Regions from separate parts of the Mesorhizobium sp. B264B1B genome, predicted to be linked through region 4. Evidence: riboswitches for the same ligand, from Rfam matches in the RefSeq annotation. Region 4 holds a riboswitch; each other region holds the start of a gene.
The links. Region 4 has a riboswitch for cobalamin ahead of LB547_RS32110 (aromatic ring-hydroxylating oxygenase subunit alpha). Riboswitches for the same ligand answer to the same signal wherever they lie in the genome.
Positions count from the first base shown of each region.

Region 1: another riboswitch for cobalamin. It lies ahead of bluB (5,6-dimethylbenzimidazole synthase); the one in region 4 lies ahead of LB547_RS32110 (aromatic ring-hydroxylating oxygenase subunit alpha).
Region 2: another riboswitch for cobalamin. It lies ahead of LB547_RS06495 (ABC transporter ATP-binding protein); the one in region 4 lies ahead of LB547_RS32110 (aromatic ring-hydroxylating oxygenase subunit alpha).
Region 3: another riboswitch for cobalamin. It lies ahead of LB547_RS01020 (DUF1636 family protein); the one in region 4 lies ahead of LB547_RS32110 (aromatic ring-hydroxylating oxygenase subunit alpha).

Region 1 covers NZ_JAIUIS010000005.1:173,530-178,009, reverse strand. Annotated here, with positions in the region: gene LB547_RS12410 (exodeoxyribonuclease VII small subunit) at 1-165, opposite strand, end outside; gene LB547_RS12405 (histone deacetylase family protein) at 169-1,095, opposite strand; cobalamin riboswitch at 1,217-1,397, shown strand; gene bluB (5,6-dimethylbenzimidazole synthase) at 1,446-2,198, shown strand; gene LB547_RS12395 (TetR/AcrR family transcriptional regulator) at 2,244-2,849, opposite strand; gene LB547_RS12390 (MFS transporter) at 2,970-4,193, shown strand; gene ribB (3,4-dihydroxy-2-butanone-4-phosphate synthase) at 4,244-4,480, opposite strand, start outside.
Region 2 covers NZ_JAIUIS010000002.1:547,490-551,969, forward strand. Annotated here, with positions in the region: gene LB547_RS06485 (FecCD family ABC transporter permease) at 1-705, opposite strand, end outside; gene LB547_RS06490 (ABC transporter substrate-binding protein) at 714-1,661, opposite strand; gene LB547_RS06495 (ABC transporter ATP-binding protein) at 1,701-2,489, opposite strand; cobalamin riboswitch at 2,746-2,955, opposite strand; gene LB547_RS06500 (LacI family DNA-binding transcriptional regulator) at 3,018-4,043, opposite strand; gene LB547_RS06505 (Gfo/Idh/MocA family protein) at 4,225-4,480, shown strand, end outside.
Region 3 covers NZ_JAIUIS010000001.1:218,566-223,045, forward strand. Annotated here, with positions in the region: gene LB547_RS01010 (cobaltochelatase subunit CobN) at 1-678, opposite strand, end outside; gene cobW (cobalamin biosynthesis protein CobW) at 695-1,747, opposite strand; gene LB547_RS01020 (DUF1636 family protein) at 1,750-2,196, opposite strand; cobalamin riboswitch at 2,234-2,438, opposite strand; gene LB547_RS01025 (winged helix-turn-helix domain-containing protein) at 2,468-3,667, opposite strand; gene LB547_RS01030 (NADH-quinone oxidoreductase subunit A) at 4,001-4,366, shown strand; gene LB547_RS01035 (NuoB/complex I 20 kDa subunit family protein) at 4,357-4,480, shown strand, end outside.
Region 4 covers NZ_JAIUIS010000032.1:37-4,230, reverse strand. Annotated here, with positions in the region: gene LB547_RS32115 (hybrid-cluster NAD(P)-dependent oxidoreductase) at 1-991, opposite strand, end outside; gene LB547_RS32110 (aromatic ring-hydroxylating oxygenase subunit alpha) at 1,011-2,258, opposite strand; cobalamin riboswitch at 2,389-2,591, opposite strand; gene LB547_RS32105 (DUF680 domain-containing protein) at 3,071-3,268, shown strand; gene LB547_RS32100 (DUF680 domain-containing protein) at 3,338-3,544, shown strand; gene LB547_RS32095 (DUF680 domain-containing protein) at 3,614-3,820, shown strand; gene LB547_RS32090 (DUF680 domain-containing protein) at 3,892-4,128, shown strand.

The DNA.
Region 1 (4,480 bases), on a different contig from region 4:
CAGCCGGTCGCAATGCACCTTCAGCGCCTCGCCGCGCTCGTAGATCCTGATCGACTGGTCGAGCGGCACATCGCCACGCTCCAGATCATCGACGATCTTCTCCAGCGCGTCGAGAGCCTGTTCGAAGCTCATCGCCTTGACGTCTTCGTTGGTTTCACCAGCCATCATTCATCCTTTCATCAGTCGCCCGACATGGGCGGCGACCGAAAATGCCAATCCTTGCAGATCGTAGCCGCCCTCGAGCAGGCTGACGAGCCGGTTGCCGCTGTGGCGCGCCGCGCGCTGCATGAGTTGGCCGGTCGCCCAGTCGAAATCATCCTCGGTCAGGTTGATCTCGGCCAGCGGGTCGCGATGATGCGCATCGAAGCCGGCCGAAATAATGATCAGGTCGGGTGCAAAATTGTCGAGCGAGGGCAGCACGCGCGACAGGAAGGCATCGCGGAACGCCTCGCTGCCGGTCTGCGGCGCAAGCGGCGCGTTGACGATGTTGCCGGCGCCGGTTTCGTTCTTTGCTCCGGTGCCGGGGTAGAGCGGCATCTGGTGCGTCGAGCAATAAAGCACGGACGGATCGTCCCAGAAAACATCCTGCGTGCCGTTGCCGTGATGCACGTCCCAGTCGACGATGGCGACACGTTCGATATCGTGTTTGCGCTGTGCATAACGTGCGGCGATGGCCGCCGTGTTGAACAGGCAGAAGCCCATCGCGGTCGCTTTCTCGGCATGATGGCCGGGCGGCCGGGCGGCGACGAAAACGTTGTCTGCCCTGCCGGCAAAGACGTCGTCGACGGCGGCGTTGGCGGCTCCGATCGCGGTGATCGCCGCCTGCCAGCTCTTCGGGCTGGCCGTTGTGTCGGCATCGATGCGGGCGATGCCCGTCTCGGGAATGGCGGCGCGTACCCGCTCGACGAAATCCTCGGGATGCGCGTAGAGAATGGTGGCCTCGTCGCCTTCCGGCGCCTCGAGGCGGTCGAGCGCGGCAAAAGCCTCGTCGTCGAGCACGCGCTCGATGGCGCGCAAGCGGTCCGGCCGCTCCGGATGGCCGGGCGGCGTGATGTGCTCAAGGAAGATCGGATGGGTGTAGAGACGAGTGGCCATGCCCCCTATCTAGTGCCCCGGCGCGGCGATGGCCATGCGTTGCGGCCTGATGGCTGGGGAAAATCGCGCCTGCGTCCATTCGCGTCGCCGCGGGGATTGGCGGCGCAGGGGCTTCGTCGTAAAGTCCCGGCCACTGCCTGGTGCCCGCCGCGAGCGGGAGAATCGGGAACACGGTTTGATACCGTGGCGTGCCCAACGCTGTAAGGGGGACCGCGCCGGTAAATGCCACTGTCGATGACGGGAAGGCGCCGGATGCGGGTTGATCCCGAGCCAGAAGACCGGCCTGGCAGGCATCGTCATCCGCATGGTCAGGCGGACGGCAGTTGATTGCAATCGCAAGGGGACAAGCGATGCCGGACAATATGACCATCCCCGTGGGTGACGGATTCGACCAGATGGCGCGCGATGCGGTCTACCGCGCCATGTTCACGCGGCGCGATGTTCGCAGCCATTTTACATCAGAGGCCGTCGACGACGAGGTCTTGGCGCGGCTGCTGCTTGCCGCCCATCACGCGCCATCGGTCGGCTTCATGCAGCCATGGAATTTCATCGTCATTCGTGGCACCGAACGACGGGAACAGGTGCGCGACCTGTTCCTCGCGGCGCGCGAGCAGGAATTGCCGGCGATCGAGGAAGAGCGGCGGGCGCTCTACCGCAAGCTCAAGCTGGAAGGCATCTGCGAAAGCGCGCTCAATATCTGTATCACCTGCGACCGCCGACGCTCACAGGGTTCGCCGCTGGGACGCTGGCACAATCCCGAGATGGATCTCTACAGCACGGTCTGCGCGGTGCAGAATTTCTGGCTGGCGGCGCGCGCCGAAGGCGTCGGCGTCGGCTGGGTCAGCATTATCGAGGCGCAGGCGTTGAAAGACCTTCTGTCGATTCCCGGGCATGTGACGCCGGTGGCCTATCTCTGTGTCGGCCGTGTCTCGGAGTTCGCGCCGAAACCGGACCTCGAAACACATGGCTGGGGGCGGCGGCTGCCGCTGCCCGAGCTGATCATGAGCGAGACGTTTTGCGGACAGGGCGAAGTTCCGCTCAAATCAACGATCGCACGCCTCAAGGCGGCAACATGCGAAAAGTCTGACAAACCCTTGATTTGATTGCCGATATGGCATGCGCAGCGCGCTGCCGGCGGCCTGCCGTCGTCAGGCGGCTCCGGCATCCTTCCTCAACAATCCTTCGAGCAGTTGCTTGAATGCCGCCACCACGGTCTTCGACGTCGCTTCCGGGTCGTTCGAATTGGCGATCCGCTGCGCCGCCTGGCTGCTCGCCCCGTTGATCAGCCGTGCCGCGGTCTCGGGGTCTACGCCCGGGACAACCACCCCGTCGCCCTGCAGCGTCGTCAGGTGATCGGTCATCGACGCGACGCAGGCATTGGCGTTCGGCCATTGCGCGGGATCCCCCAGCACGGCCGGACCGTCCCGAAACATGATGCGCTGGATTTCCGGCTCCAGCGCCATTTCGATGTAGCTCGTGCATTCGTCGACGAAGCTTTGCCAGCGGGTCGGTGCTTTCGCTGCAACCTCATTCACCCGTGCCGCCATCTCGGCGTCTATCTCGGCGATAACCGCCTGCAAAAGCCCCTTCTTGTCCCCGAAATGATGATAGAGCGCACCGCGCGTCAGCCCGGCCGATGCGGTGAAATCATCCATCGATGCCTCGGCATAACCGATCGTTCCGAACGCATGCCGGGCCGCGGCAATCAATTTGGCGCGCGTTTCGGCGATCATTTCCCTGCGGGGCTTGTGCATCTCTTCTGGCCTTATCCACATACGTCACGTATGCCAATTGACATACGCGACGTATGATCTATTTAGTATTCATACGCATCGTATGTAATTTCCGAATCGCCTTTTGTCGAGGAACGGACCATGCAGAACCCCTATTCCGAGATCTTTCGAGCCCCTGGCGCCAAGGGCTTTGCCGCTGCAGGCTTCATGGCGCGCCTGCCGGTCGCCATGGCGCCGATCGGCATCGTGGCGATGCTGTCGCAGACGCGTGGCGAATACTGGCTGGCGGGTGCCGTCTCGGCGACATTCGCGCTGGCCAACGCTTTCCTGGCGCCGCAGATCTCCAGGCTGGTCGACCGCCTCGGCCAGACATGGATCGTCGTGCCCACCACCATCATCTCCGTGCTGGCATTCCTGCTGCTGATTGCGTCGGCCAATCAGGATTGGCCGGTATGGACAATGTTCGTGTCGGCGCTGCTGGCAGCGGCCATGCCCAGCATGCCGGCAATGGTGCGCGCGCGCTGGACCGAGCTTTTTCGCGGCCGGCCGGAGATGAACACCGCCTTCGCCTTCGAATCGGCGGCCGACGAACTGGTCTATATCGCCGGCGCGTCGCTGTCGGTGGGCCTCAGTGCGGCGCTGTTTCCGGAAGCAGGCATGCTGGCGAGCACGTTGTTTCTCGCTTTGGGCTCGATAGCATTCATCCTGCAGCGATCGACCGAGCCGAAAGTGCGGCCGGTGGACCATGGTTCGACTGGCTCGGCAATCCGCCTGCGGCCGGTACAGATCATCACCTTCGCCCTAATCTTCATCGGCGCGACCTTCGCGACGACGGAAGTGAGCACCGTGGCGATCACCAACGAGTTCGGCCAAGCCGGTGCCGCAAGCCTGGTGATCGGCGTCTATGCGCTGGGATCGTTCGTGTTGGGCATCGTGGTCGGCGCGCTCAACCTCAAGACGCCGCTACAGCGCCAGCTGACCGTCGCGGTCGCCATCATCGCAGTCAGCACGATTTTGCCGCTCACCGCCGACAGCGTGCCGATTTTGGCGCTGACCGTCTTCATCAGCGGCGTGGCGATCTCGCCGACTTTCATCACGGCATTCGGCCTGATCGAACGGCATGTGCCGGAAGCGATGCTGACCGAGGGCATTACCTGGGTGACAACGGGAATCGGCATCGGCATGGCGCTGGGCTCTTTCGCCGCCGGCGCGGTGGTGGATGCGTTCGGCGCCCAGAACGGGTTCTGGGTCTCGGTGGTCGCGGGCGGCATCGCGCTGGTCACGGTGCTGCTCGGCCAGCGCAGTCTTGCCACTCACAAATGCGAGTTGGATGGGTGTGAAGCGGCCGTCGCTGCCGCGGAATGAACCATGACGCGTCCGGTTCAGCGGATCGGACGCTATTGCCGCCGTCGAACCTAGAGAATCTCGGTCTTGGCGATGTGGATGCCAAAACCTTCGAGGCCGACATAGTGGCGCTCGCGCGAGGCGATCAAATTGATCGAGGAAATGCCGAGATCCTTCAGGATCTGAGCACCGAGCCCGATCTCGCGCCATTCATTCTCGCGGCGGCGCGCCTCTTCGTGGTCCTCCCGGTCGCCGCTCGCCGGCCGGTTGCGCTCCTGGTGGGCGACACCGACCGAGCCCTCGCGCAG
Region 2 (4,480 bases), on a different contig from region 4:
TTCGGCGGCATTTTCGCCGGCCAGGAAAGCGTCCAGCCGGCGATGATTCCACAGCCCGTACGCCGCAATCGTGCCGGCCCCAAGCGCACCCAGCCAGATATTGTCCCACCGCGCCAGGCCGAGCCCGCCCATCGTCCAGAACAGCACCGAATGGGCGGCGCGCTGGTCACCGGCAAAGACCAGGTAATTGGTCAATGCGGTGAACATGAAGGAGACCGCAAGTCCGGCGAGGATCAGCCGTTCGGGGCCTTGTCCCCTCACCCGCGCAACCAGCAAAAGCACAACGCAAGCCGCCAGAATACCGTCGGTGAACGCGGCGATCGGTAGCGTCCAGATCCCGAAACTGTCGCCGAAGACGGTGATGACGGAGACAGCGCCGGCGGCGGCTCCCGACGAGAGGCCGAACAGGAACGGATCGGCAAGATCGTTGCGCGTCACCGTCTGCAACAGCGCGCCGACCACGCCCAGGCCGCCGCCGAGACAGATGGCCAGGATGGTGCGCGGCAATCTGAGGTCGACGACGATCCTGCCGACCGGGCCGGACACGTCATGCCCCTTCAATCCGATCGCATGGCCAAGTGCTGCAACGACGTCGCCCAGCGGGATCATCGTCGAACCATAGGCGATCGATAGCAGCGCGAGCGCGGCCATAGCCAACGCGGCCGCCGTCATGGCCAATACGAATGCCTTGTGCCGCAAAGTCATGTTCCCGGTTAAAACGCTTCCGGATGCATCGCCCTGGCAATCTTGCCGATCGCGTCGATATTGGCCGGCCCGGGTGTCAGTTCGGCATAGCGAAGCGCCACGAAGCGTTCGTTCCTGACCGCGTCCGTCTCCTTCATTGCCGGATGCGCTTTCAGGAAATCGAGCAGCTTCCGGTAGCCGCCGCCATCCTGATAGTCGAGCAGGATGAGGAATTGCGGATTGCGCGAGGCCACCGTCTCCCAATCCGTGTTGCCCCAGCTGGTGTCCATGTCGGCCATGATGTTGTCGCCGCCGGCCGCGGAAATCATGGCGTTGGGAATGGCGAACTTGCCTGATGTGAACGGCTTGTCCTCGCCGGAATCATAGAGGAACACGCGCGTTCCCCTGCGGGCGCCGACCTTGGCCGTGATTTCGGCGAGCTGCGCCTTCCAGCCGGAGACGAGCTTATCCGCTTCGGCCTCCTTGCCGAAGATCTTGCCCAGCTTCTCGACATCGCCATAGAGCAGGTCCATCGAAGCGGCGGGGCGGTTCTTGTCGAGATGGACGCAGCTTTCCGTCAGCACCAGGGTCTTGATGCCGTGTTGCGCCAGCGTATCGGGCGTCACCTCGCCGCCCGGCTTCATGCCGTAGTACCAACCGGCGAAGAAGAAGTCGGGCTCGACAGCGACCAGGTTTTCCAGCGTCGGATATTTGGGCGCCAGTTCCGGGATCGAGCCTTGCTCGGCCTTAAATTCGGGGCCGACCTTGTACCATCCGGTGATGCCGGTCAGGCCGACGATCGACGGCTGCAGCTTCAGGGCGAAGGCCATCTCGGCCATGTTGAGATCGTGAATGACAGCGCGCTTTGGAGGCGCGTCGAAGGTCAGCGACTTGCCGCAGCTGTCGACCGTCACCGGAAAGGCGAAGGCCGTAGAGGCCAGCAGGGAGAAGGCAAGAGATACGGCAAGGCGTTTCACGGATGTTGCTCCTTCGTTGCACGGGAATTGGATCTGCGCTCACGAAGATGGCGCGGCACGGTTCGGAACCTCGAACACCGTCAGCTCGCGGTCCTCCGTCGGGTGGCGCAACCTAAAGACGTCGACACCGAAGATCTCGCGGATCAGCTGCTGAGTGAGTGCTTCGCGTGGCGGCGCCAGCACATGCAACCGGCCATGGCTCATCACCGCGACCCTGGTGGCGAAAGGCGTCACCAGCGCCAGATCGTGCAGCACCGCGATCACGGTCATGCCGAGGCCTGCAACCAGTTCGAGCAACTCGCTGCGCGCCCGCGGGTCGAGATGGTTGGTCGGCTCGTCGAGGAACAGGATCTTCGGCTCCTGTGCGATGGCGCGGGCAAGCTGGGCGCGCTGGCGCTCGCCGCCCGACAGCGAGCCGATGGTGCGGCCAAGCAGCGGCAACAGCCCGGTCCGGCGCAGCGCCTCGACGACAATGTCGCGTTCCTCGCTCCTGTGCCTGCGGCCGGTATGCGGAACCCGGCCGAGCTCGACATAATCGATCACCGCCAGCCGTGGATCCGGTTGATCGGTCTGGCCGACGACGGCGATGTGCAGCGCCCGCTCGGCGGTCGAAATCCTGTCCAGCAGGCGCCCGGTGAGCTTCACTTCGCCCGAACTCGGCCGCAGCATGCCCGACAGCATGCGCAGCAATGTCGTCTTGCCGGCGCCGTTGGGACCGATGATGGCGAGACGGTCGCCCGCCGCCACCGAAAGGCTGACCGGATGCACCAGATGCAGGCCATCCGCCGCCGCGGCCAGGTCGCGGGCCTCGAGAAGCGGCGCGGTCATGGGCAATTCCTTGCAGGGCCCGCCGGAATACGGGCCAGCGTCTTGCTTGCCAATCCTGCCGGACGCTGGCCTGAATTCACCTCGGTGGCGATATCGCGGCAAAGCGTGCACACGATGATGCGATGCATGGGAATGCAGTGAATGCGATCGATGGAGCCGTCCAACTTCCGTCACTTTCAAAAATGGCGACGGAAGGAAGCTGGCTTGAACCGGTCGACAAGACCGAACCCCGCGTCTCCTCCCGGCACACCCCGTCCGGTCAACCCATGCAGATGGCAGGTCTCCTGGCTCGCGGGTCGTTGCGCCATCCTGCCTTCCCAGCCTTGCCGGCCAGTGGCTTCTCGGATTTTGCTCGCCGCTTACAGTTGCGGGGGCAGCCATGGCTTCGACCCGAAAAACGGGCCTCACCATGTTCCCTTTTCACCCCTCGCCTTGCGGCGCGGGGACCATCACGAGTCGCAGCCTAGGATGCAGGCAGCGTCGAGGCAAGGTCGATGCATGTTCTGTTATAACGATACAAACGTGTGGTCAATCACTATCGCGCGCCACCAGTTCCAGCGGCCAGACCTCGCGAATGATCTCTGGCCCTTTCGCGCCGGCGAAAGCCGGGAGCGAGGCGAGCAGGATTTCGCCGAGCCGCCGCCCCATCGGGTCAAGGCTCGGACGAAAGCCGGTCAGCGCCGGCGAGAAATAACGGCAGAGCGGCGTGTCGACGATGACGATCACCGCGACATCCTGCCCGGGCTTGATCCCCATTTCGGCGAGCGCTTTGCAGCCGCCGAGCGCCATCGAGTCGTTGTTGAAGATAATCGCGGTCGGCGGATCCTTCGACCGCATGACTTGCGGTGTCACCGCGTAGCCACCGGCTTCGTTGATAAAACCGTCCACAATCAGGCCGGGATCGACTTCGATGCCGTGCCGCCGCAGCGCCTTGCAATAACCCTCCAGAAACAGATAACCGAAATTCAGGTCAAGCGACGGCCGGATGGCGGCGATGCGGCGGTGGCCACGCGCAACCAGCCGGTCGACCGCATCGGCGCCCGCCTTCTCGAAATCCAGATCCAGAGAGGGATAGCTGTCGTCGCCGGACCGGCTTCGGCCGAGCGTCGCGAAGGGAAAGCCGGCCTTGCTCAGATAGTCGATGCGATCGTCCTCGCGCCGCGTCCAGGCCAGTACGACGGCATCGGCACGACGCGTCTCGACGACGCGGCGCAGCCGCTCCTGTTGATAATCCGCCGGCGCGCCCATGACGATGATCAGGTCCAGCCCGCACTCGGCCAATGTCGCTTGCAGTCCGGTGAGGAACGGAATGAAGAACGGCTCGCCATACTGCTGGTCGCCCGGATGCGGCTGCAGCATGAAAGCCACGGCATGGGTGGTGCCGCGGCGTAGGTTCCTGCCCGAGTGGTTCGGTGAATAATTGAGCTTCCGGGCCGCCTCGAGCACGCGCTGGCGTGTCTCGGCGTTCACGTCGGCGCGCCCGTTAAGCGCGCGCGAGACTGTACCGATCGAAATGTTTAGGTGCCGCGCAAGATCGTGAATGCTGGACGCCAAGACCTCCCCCTCCTGCTTCTGGCTAGCACCAGCCGGTCGTGCGGCCAAGGCGTTTCAGAGCCGACGGTACAAATCCGATTGACAATATATGCCATCGGGTGTGTCATCGTAAACGTTTACGGAAGTCATTTACGGACTGCCGTGGGTGCCAGCCAGGAGGGGTTGGCCGGAGGAGCGCTGGATGATGCACGTCGTCCTGGTCGGGTGCGGAGCCATGAGCAAAACCTGGCTCGAGGCCATCAGCCAATCCCCTGCCGTCAAGATCGTCGGTCTCGTCGACCTCGACGCCGACAGGGCGCGCCAGCGGGCACGCGAATACGACCTCGCCGGGGTCGCGATCGGGACCGATCTCGACGTCGTTCTCTCCCAGACCAGACCCGATGCGGTGTTCGACGTGGTCGTGCCTGCCGCCCGTCGCGCCGTGGCGAATTCGGCCT
Region 3 (4,480 bases), on a different contig from region 4:
CGCAACAAAAGAGGAGCCGGCTTTGATGACAGCTGATCTCCCCCCTCGCAGGCGAGATGTCCGGTATGACAGAGGGGGGTGTGACGGAATGCCGACATTCGATAAGTCCGGCTTCTCCACGACTCCGCGCCCCGGCTCATAAAACCCGGCTTTCGGCACGCTTACCGGCTCGGCAATCTCGCCATCAGACCCCGCCAACCGCGCCAGCCTGCGCACCAGCGCGCTCATATTGGCCGGGCCGCCCTGGCGGAAATAATTGAGCAGCCCGTCCAGTTCCTCGCGCGGCAGCGTCGAGGCTTCGATCAGCCTGATATCCTCGTCGTGGCTTTCACCGGGAAGCAGTGCCAGCTTTATGCCGCGCTCACGGGCAACCACGGCCAACTGGTCGCAGCCGTAGCGCCACCACTCGTAACCGCCGAGAATACGCACCAGAATGACTTTGGCGTGACGGGCGACGCTGTCGATCCAGAGGTCGACGGACATGGGGTGGCGCAGGTCGCGCAGCGCGGCCAGCCGCATCGTGGGCAGCCGATCGGCGTCGCCTTTCCAGGCCGCTGCCAGTCCGGCCAGGTCGCTGTCCGTGAAGGACAGCGCCACCATTTCCGCCGGCGTCTGCCGCAGATCGACCGGCTCGGCGAGATCGTCGAGCGAGGCGGATGTGGTGGTGAGGATGTGCATCGCGGTCGGTGTTGCCTCAGCCGGCGAGGATATGCTCGATCGCCGGGCGGTTCAGCCCCTTGAGGCCGATGACGACCAGGCGCGAGCGGCGGTCGTCGTCAGCCGTCCAGGCGCGGTCATAATAATGATTGACGCGCGGACCGACCGCCTGCAGCAACAGCCGCATCGGCTTGCCGCCGACCTCGACGAAGCCTTTCACCCGCAGCACGTTCTCCTGTTCGGCGGCGGTGGCGACGCGCTTTGCCAGGTCGTCCGGGTTGGCGATCGAGGGGATGTCGACGATGAACGTATCGAAGTCGTCGTGCTCGTGGTCGAAGGCGCCGTCATGATGGGACTTGCGGTTCTCGATGTCGTCCTCGACGGCGAGGCCTAGCCCGAGCAGCACAGACGGATCGACCTTGCCATGAGCCGTCGGCACGACCTTCACGGCGCGGGCGGAGTGTTCGCCAATGATGGCGTTGGCGCGAGCCGAACCTGCGGCATCCATCAGGTCGCTCTTCGACAGGATGATGAGGTCGGCGCAGGCGATCTGGTCCTCGAACACCTCCTCGACGGGGTCGTCATGGTCCAGTGTCTGGTCCTGCGCGCGTTGCGCCTGCAGGGCGTCCATGTCGTTGGCGACGCGCCCCTCGGCGAGTGCCGGACCGTCGACCACGGCGATCACGCCGTCGACTGTCACCCGGCTCTTCACCGTCGGCCACTGGAAGGCCTGGACCAGCGGCTTGGGCAGAGCCAAACCTGAGGTCTCGATCAGGATGTGGTCGACTTTCGGCGTCAGCGACAGGATCTGGTCGAGCGCCGGGACGAAATCGTCGGCGACGGTGCAGCAGATGCAGCCATTGGCCAGTTCGACGATGTTTTCCTCCGGGCAGGTGTCGATGCCGCAGCCCTTGAGGATCTCGCCGTCGATTCCGATGTCGCCGAATTCGTTGACGATGATGGCGATCCGCTTGCCGCCCGCGTTCTCCAGGAGATGGCGGACCAGCGTGGTCTTGCCGGCACCCAGGAAGCCGGTGACCACGGTACAGGGGACGCGGGAGAGAGTGGCGGCGGAAACTGCGGCGGTCATGATCAGTCCTTCAGCATGTCGAGGGGAGGAATGCGGGCGACGAGGCCGCGCTTGAGGGAATCCGGGCGACCACGCCACGGAATGAGGCCGTTGGTCGAAGCGGCGAAGAGTTTCGCGCCGGTGACGAGATCGGCGCCGCTGGCGATGTTCAGGTCGCCGAAGACATAACTCCAGCAGCCGTCGCGAAGAATCGCGGCACTGAGACGGCGCTTGCAGTTGCCGAGGCATTCGACGGTGCGGACACGGACATTGTCGGCCGTTGCGGCTTGGCGCGTATCTTGAGCCAAAACTTCGCCGGCGCGGGGATGGGCATCGGAACCGGTCTCGTCGCGGCAGGAAGCGCAGATGATGACAGTGACGCCGGCCAAGGCGTCGCTATCGCCAGACAAGTCGCTATCGCCAGACAAAATGTCCGCTGTTTCAGCCGGGAAACTGCTGTCGCGTTCCAAATCGGGCTCCTTGCCCGGAAAACCCGCCGGGCGATCGGATTCTTATGTCTCAGACGGCAGGTCTCCTGGCTCGCGGGTCATCGCCTTCGTGCCGCCTTCCCGGGACCGTCCCAGTGGTTTTCGGCCTTGGCTCGTCGCTTACAGTTGCGGGGACAGCCGCGGATTTGAAATCGAGATTTCGCACCGCATTCCCTCTTGGCTCCTCCCTTTGCCGAGAGGAGACCGTCTGGAATGGATTTAGGCTCTTGCAGGCGGCGGTGTCAACGCGCGTCTACGACACGGCAATGTCGGCGAGCGGCTGCCCAAGGTCGCCGGCGGGCGTAACCTCGATCCGTTCGAGGCCGAGCCAGCCCTGCATCTGCGTCAATTCCTGGAAGAGTTGCGCGGCGGTTTCAGGCGGCGCGCCGGGCTCGGCATAGGCCGCGTGGACGCGTAGCACGCTGGCCGGCCGGTCGGCCTTGAGGTCGACGCGCGCCACGATCCTGTCGCCGAGCAGGAACGGCAGGACGTAATAGCCGTATTGCCGTTTTTCGGCAGGGGTGTAGATTTCTATGCGGTAGTGGAAATCGAACAGCCGCTCCGTGCGCGAGCGCTCGAAAACGACCGGATCGAACGGCGCCAGCAAGGCGCGGGCCTCGATTTTTCGTGGAATACGGGCCTCCTTATGGAGGTAAGCCGGTTTGTTCCAGCCCTCGACACGCACCGGCACCAGCTCGCCTGTTTCAACCAGCTCCTCCAGCCGGCCCTTCATGTCGGCCGGCGACAGGCGGAAATAGTCGCGCAGGTCGCTTGCTGTCGCGACGCCATGAGCGCGGGCGGATATCCGCAGCAATTCCCGATGCGCGTCCTCGGCAGACGGCACCGGCAGATCGAGGATCGCCCGCGGCAGTACGCGCTCGGGCAAATCATAGAAGCGTTCGAAGCCACGGCGGTGCGCGGTGGTGATGCGTCCTGCCCAGAACAGCCATTCGAAGGCATGCTTGGCGTGGCTCCAGCCCCACCAGCCGCCGGACCCTTTCTGGCCTTCGAGCGCGGAGGCGGCGATCGGGCCGCGCTCCGCGACCTCGCGGTAGATCTCTTCGATATAGGCGGCGTGCTCGCGGCCCCATTTGGCGAGACCCAGATACATTTCATCGCCACGCTCCGCGCGCTGCATGCGCCAACGCATCAGGGGATAGGTCTCGACCGGCAGGAAGGAAGCCTCGTGCGCCCAGTATTCGAAAACCGTGCGCTTGCGCGTGACGGCGGCGTTGTCGAGCAAGGCGAACGGGTAGGGGCCAAGGCGCGAGTAGAGCGGCATGTAGTGAGCGCGCACCACCGCGCTGACGGAATCGATCTGCAGCAGGCCGGTGCGCGAGAGCACGCGGGCGAAGTGGCGTCGGTCGGGCGTGCCGGCGGGGCGGGGATCAGTGAACCCTTGGGCGGCGAGCGCGATGCGCCGGGCCGTGGCAAGCGAGATCTTTTCCTTCATTCGGATGCGACTCTGATGGCTTGTTGAGCGTCGTTCGGACGGTTGATTCCGGCCATGCTAGCAGGGTTTTGGCGGCAACTCTGTCAGGAGAGAAAAGTGGAGTAAAAAGCGAAGGAAATCAAACAGGAGCGGATCGGACCAGTTTCTTCCCTTCTGCCGTCCAGGCCAGTGTTTTGAACAAGGTTTGACTTGCTTCGCCGGAAGCGCTGCGCTAACCCTCGCCGCGTTGCAGCAAAGGCCCCTTAAAACGGTTCAGCGGTTAAACTGTCACGCTTCCGCAATAGGGTCTGGTGCTGTAATCAAAATGGATTGGCGCCAACGGAAAGCCGCAGCATGAACGCACTTCTCAGTTCGTACCTGCCCATCGTCCTGTTTATCGCAGTGGCGGCGGCTGTCGGCGTCGCGCTTATCGTGGCGCCGTTCCTGGTGGCCTATCGCAATCCCGACCCGGAAAAGCTTTCCGCCTACGAATGCGGGTTCAACTCGTTCGATGACGCCCGTATGAAGTTCGACATCCGCTTCTACCTGGTGTCGATCCTGTTCATCATCTTCGACCTGGAAGTGGCCTTCCTGTTTCCGTGGGCGGTGTCGTTCTCGAAAATCGGCATGCTCGGTTTCTGGTCGATGATGGTGTTTTTGGCGGTGCTGACCATCGGCTTTGCCTATGAATGGAAAAAAGGAGCGCTCGAATGGGATTGAGCGACAGTTCCGGCACGCTCGTCGCGCCGAAGCCCAAGGGTCTGATCGATCCCAATACCGGCAGGCCGGTTGGGTCCGATGATCCGTTCTTCCTCGAAATCAACAACGAACTCG
Region 4 (4,194 bases):
CCGAGAGCTTCTTGACCTTGCAGGTTCCGCACAGGCCGAATTCGCACGCGGCGGGGATTCTGACTCCCGAGGCGCGCGCCGTCTGCAGCACCGTCTGGCCGGCGACGCATGCGGCATCGACGTCCGAAATCGAGAACCGGATCGGCGTCGCGGCTTCGACAGGAATGGCTGCGCCGTCTCCAGTCGGCGAGGCGAACGGCGCCGGGATTTCCTCCACCAGCGGCGCTGCAAAGCTCTCCTGATGGTATCTCGCCATGTCGAAGCCGGCGGCTTCGAGCATGCCGCGCACGGCACGCATGAAGGGGTCGGGGCCGCAGCAGAAGATTTCGCGCTCTCGGAAATCGGGCGCCAAAAGCGGCAGCCGGATGGCGTCGATGCGGCCCATATGGCCGAACCAGCCTTCCCGGCTCGACCGCTCCTCGATCATGAAACCGAGCGACAGGCCGGGCATGCGGCTGCCGAGCAATTCCAGCTCCTTGCGGAAGATGATCTCTTCGGGGCGGCGGGCGCAGTTGACGAAGCCGACATCGGTCCATGGCGCGCAGTCATTCAGCCAGCGCAGCATCGACATCATCGGCGTCACGCCGGAGCCGGCCGAGATGAACAGATATTTGGCCGCCGGGTGGCTGTGCAGCGAAAAGTCTCCGGCCGGCCCATACGCCTTGACGTGCGAACCAGGCCTCAAATGGTCGAACATCCAGCGTGTGCCGGTGCTGCCGGCCTGCGCCTTCACCGTCACCGCGATCGAGAATGGCCGTGAAGGCGAAGACGACAGCGTGTAGGTGCGCATCAGCAACCCATCCGCTGTCGGCAGTTCCAGCGTCACGAACTGGCCCGGCTTGTAGCGGAACCAGGTCTGGTTGTCGGAGCGGAAGGTGAAGGTCTTTACATCAGGCGCCTCGTCGCTCACGCCGATCACTTCCAGCACCTGGAGCCTGTCGTTCCAGGGCGCCATCTGATCGAGATGGCGATAGAGGCCGAGATCCGTCATCGCATTCATCCCTTACCTCTCAAGCAACGCTGCGCAGGGCCGGCCGGCCGTCTTCGGCGAGGCGCGGACCGATGAAACGCGCGTACCAGTCGACGAACTGGATGACGCCGCCTTCGTGCAGTTCGGAATAGGGGCCGGGTTCATAGGCCGGCGACAGGATGCCGAAGGCGTTTTCCTCGACGATGCGACGATCCTGGCCGTTGGTCTCGGTCCAGACATGGGTGAGTTCGGCAAGGTCGTAGTCGACGCCCTCGACCGCGTCCCTGTGAACCAGCCATTTGGTCGTCACCGCGGTCTCGGTGGCGCTGATCGGCAGCACGCGGAACGTGACGGCGTGGTCGCCAAGGATGTGGTTCCAGGTCGTCGGATAGTGATAGAGCAGCAAGGAGCCGATGCGGTCGGTGGCAACGCCGTCGGACAGGTTCTTCTTGACCGCGCGTTTTCCCGTCATCGTATAACTGACGGCATCGCGCAGCAGCGGCGCGCGGGTGGCACGGTACTGTCCGGCCGGGTCGATGCGGAACCTGCTCGGCAGGCCGGCCGCCTCGCACTTGGCCCAGTGCGACAGCATCTCCGGGTCGCTGTCGGCGTCTTGCACGCCAGTCACGGTCGGCGCCTCCGGGAAGGTCTTGCAGAGCTCCGGATGGTTGCCGGCGCAATGATAGCATTCGCGGTTGTTTTCCCAGACCAGCTTCCAATTGCCCTTCTCGACGATGGTGCTCTCGAAGGCGACCTTTGCTTCGCGCAGCCGATGCGGCAGCAAATAGGGTTCGATCATCGTCCGCATCGGCGCGAAATCCGCCGGCTCGTCGGCGAGGCAAATGAAGATGTAGCCGCCGACGCTTTCGCAGGCGACCGGCTTCAGGCCGAACTGGCTCTTGTCGAAACCCTCGGCCATCTGCCTGGCGAACAGCAGCCTGCCGTCCAGTTCATAGGTCCACTGATGGTAGGGGCAGACGAGCTTCGCCGCCGTGCCCTTGTCTGTGTTGCAGACGCGGCTGCCGCGATGGCGGCAAGAATTGTGGAAGGCGTTGATGTTGCCCTTCTGGTCGCGCACCAGCACCACAGGATAGTCGCCGATCTGCACGGTGATGAAGCTGCCGGGCCGGGGCAGTTCGCAATCATGGCCGATGAACAGCCAGTCGCGGTACCAGATCAGCTCCATGTCGAGCTTGAAGTAGTCGGCGTCGGTATAGAAGGGCTGCTCGAGTGAGAAGCCGTCCCTGCGGCCTTGCAGCCGTTTCAGCATGTCGTTGCGCGCATCCATGTCCTGTCCTCGCATTGAAGTCCTGTCCTCACATTGAAGGACTGAACGGAAGGGAGAGAGGAAGGATCAAGCCGCGCGCCGGCTTGCGCCGGACATGCACCATCCGCCTCTTGACCGCCCGCCGCGATCAGTCGAGTCCAACATCTCAGGCTGGTTTCCGGGCTCTGGAGCTGTCCTTGCGGACTGTCGCGACACCTTCCCAGGCCTTTGCCCAGTGGTCTCCCGTTGCGACCTGAACTCCACCACCGTTGCGGGGGCAGCGCCGGATTCTGACCGGCTTCCCAATTCTCCGCCTCGTCGTCACGCGGCGGCACCTGAGATGGCAGGATCTAACCATGATCGCCGGCTTGTCGTCGGCATGAAAACGACATCGCATCCATGCCGCGCGACACGCACTGAAAACGGTGCGGCCGCCGTTGCAGGGGCAGAAAGCCTCAGGTCGCCGCCTCGGATTCCGTCTCGTGGCGGAGGCAAAAAAGGTTAACGGTTTCGAAAAGTGACTATTAGCGCCCTCTAAAATCGAACCGAACGGTTCGTTTCTGTTGACGATGCGTGCAGGACGGTGTGAACACTGGGCCTTCGACACAGTTGGTGATCGCGCCGTCTGTTAGAATAACTATTTGATAACAAATGGAAAAAACGAATGTAGAAGGCCCTGGCACAATTTCAAGTGGTGGAAACTTGGTCCACACGGAAAAACTTCGTGATTGGAAATGGCGGTATGGCTTTCCCACATCGGGGCTGTCCGAACGACGCGATTTCCTCCCAAGACACGCCGCTAGACGGACGGAAAAATACTGGAGTATCAAAAAATGAAAAAGATCATTCTCACTGCCGCCGCCCTTCTGGCTGTTTCCGGCAGCGCCTTCGCTGGTAGCGACCATTATGGTTCGAATGCCCCTGCGGCCACCGCCGTCGACAGCTCGTACACTGCTTCGACCAAGAAGTCGGAACCGGCTGCCCAGACGCCTGTCCAGGGTGCCGATCGCAACCTCTTCGGCAACAACTAACAGCCGATCTCCAGTTGACGGCGGGCCTTCCGCCGTCCTGGCGAAATTTGAGAATTCAGGAGACTTGAAATGAAGAAGATCGTTCTTGCTGCCGCCGCCGTCCTGGCCGTTTCGGGCAGTGCTTTCGCCAGCAGCGACAACTATGGCTCCAATGGCGCCAACCAGCCTGCCGTCACCTCGGTTGACAACGCGCACACGGCTTCGGTCCAGAAGTCGGCGCCGTCTGCCCAGGCGCCTGTGCAGGGTGCTGATCGCAACCTCTTCGGCAACAACTAACAGCCGATCTCCAGTTGACGGCGGGCCTTCCGCCGTCCTGGTGAAATTCGAAAATTCAGGAGACTTGAAATGAAGAAGATCATCCTTGCTACCGCCGCCGTTCTGGCGGTTTCGGGCAGCGCTTTCGCCGGCAGCGACAACTATGGCTCCAATGGCGCCAACCAGCCCGCGGCCACTTCGACCGACAGCTCATACACCGCTTCGACCAAGACGTCGGCTCCGGCTGCCCAGGCACCTGTTCAGGGTGCCGACCATAACCTCTTCGGCAACAACTAACAGCCGATCCTGCAGCAGATGGCGGGCAAGCCCGCCTCTGCGGTGGAATTTGAGAATTCAGGAGACTTGAAATGAAAAAGATCATCCTTGCTGCCACCGCCGTCCTGGCCGTTTCGGGCAGCGCTTTCGCCAGCAGCGACAACTATGGCTCCAATGGCGCCAACCAGCCTGCCGTCACCTCGGTCGACAATGCGCACACGGCTTCGATCCGCGACAGCGGCTCGCCCGTCTACAAGCTGCTCAATTCGTCGGGCGATGTACACAAGTCCGCCCCTCAGGGCAGTGACCGGAATCTCTTCGGCCACTAACAGCCGAAGCTGACACCAAACAGGAGCGGGGGGGGGGGGGGGGGGGGGGGGGGGGGGGGGGGGGGG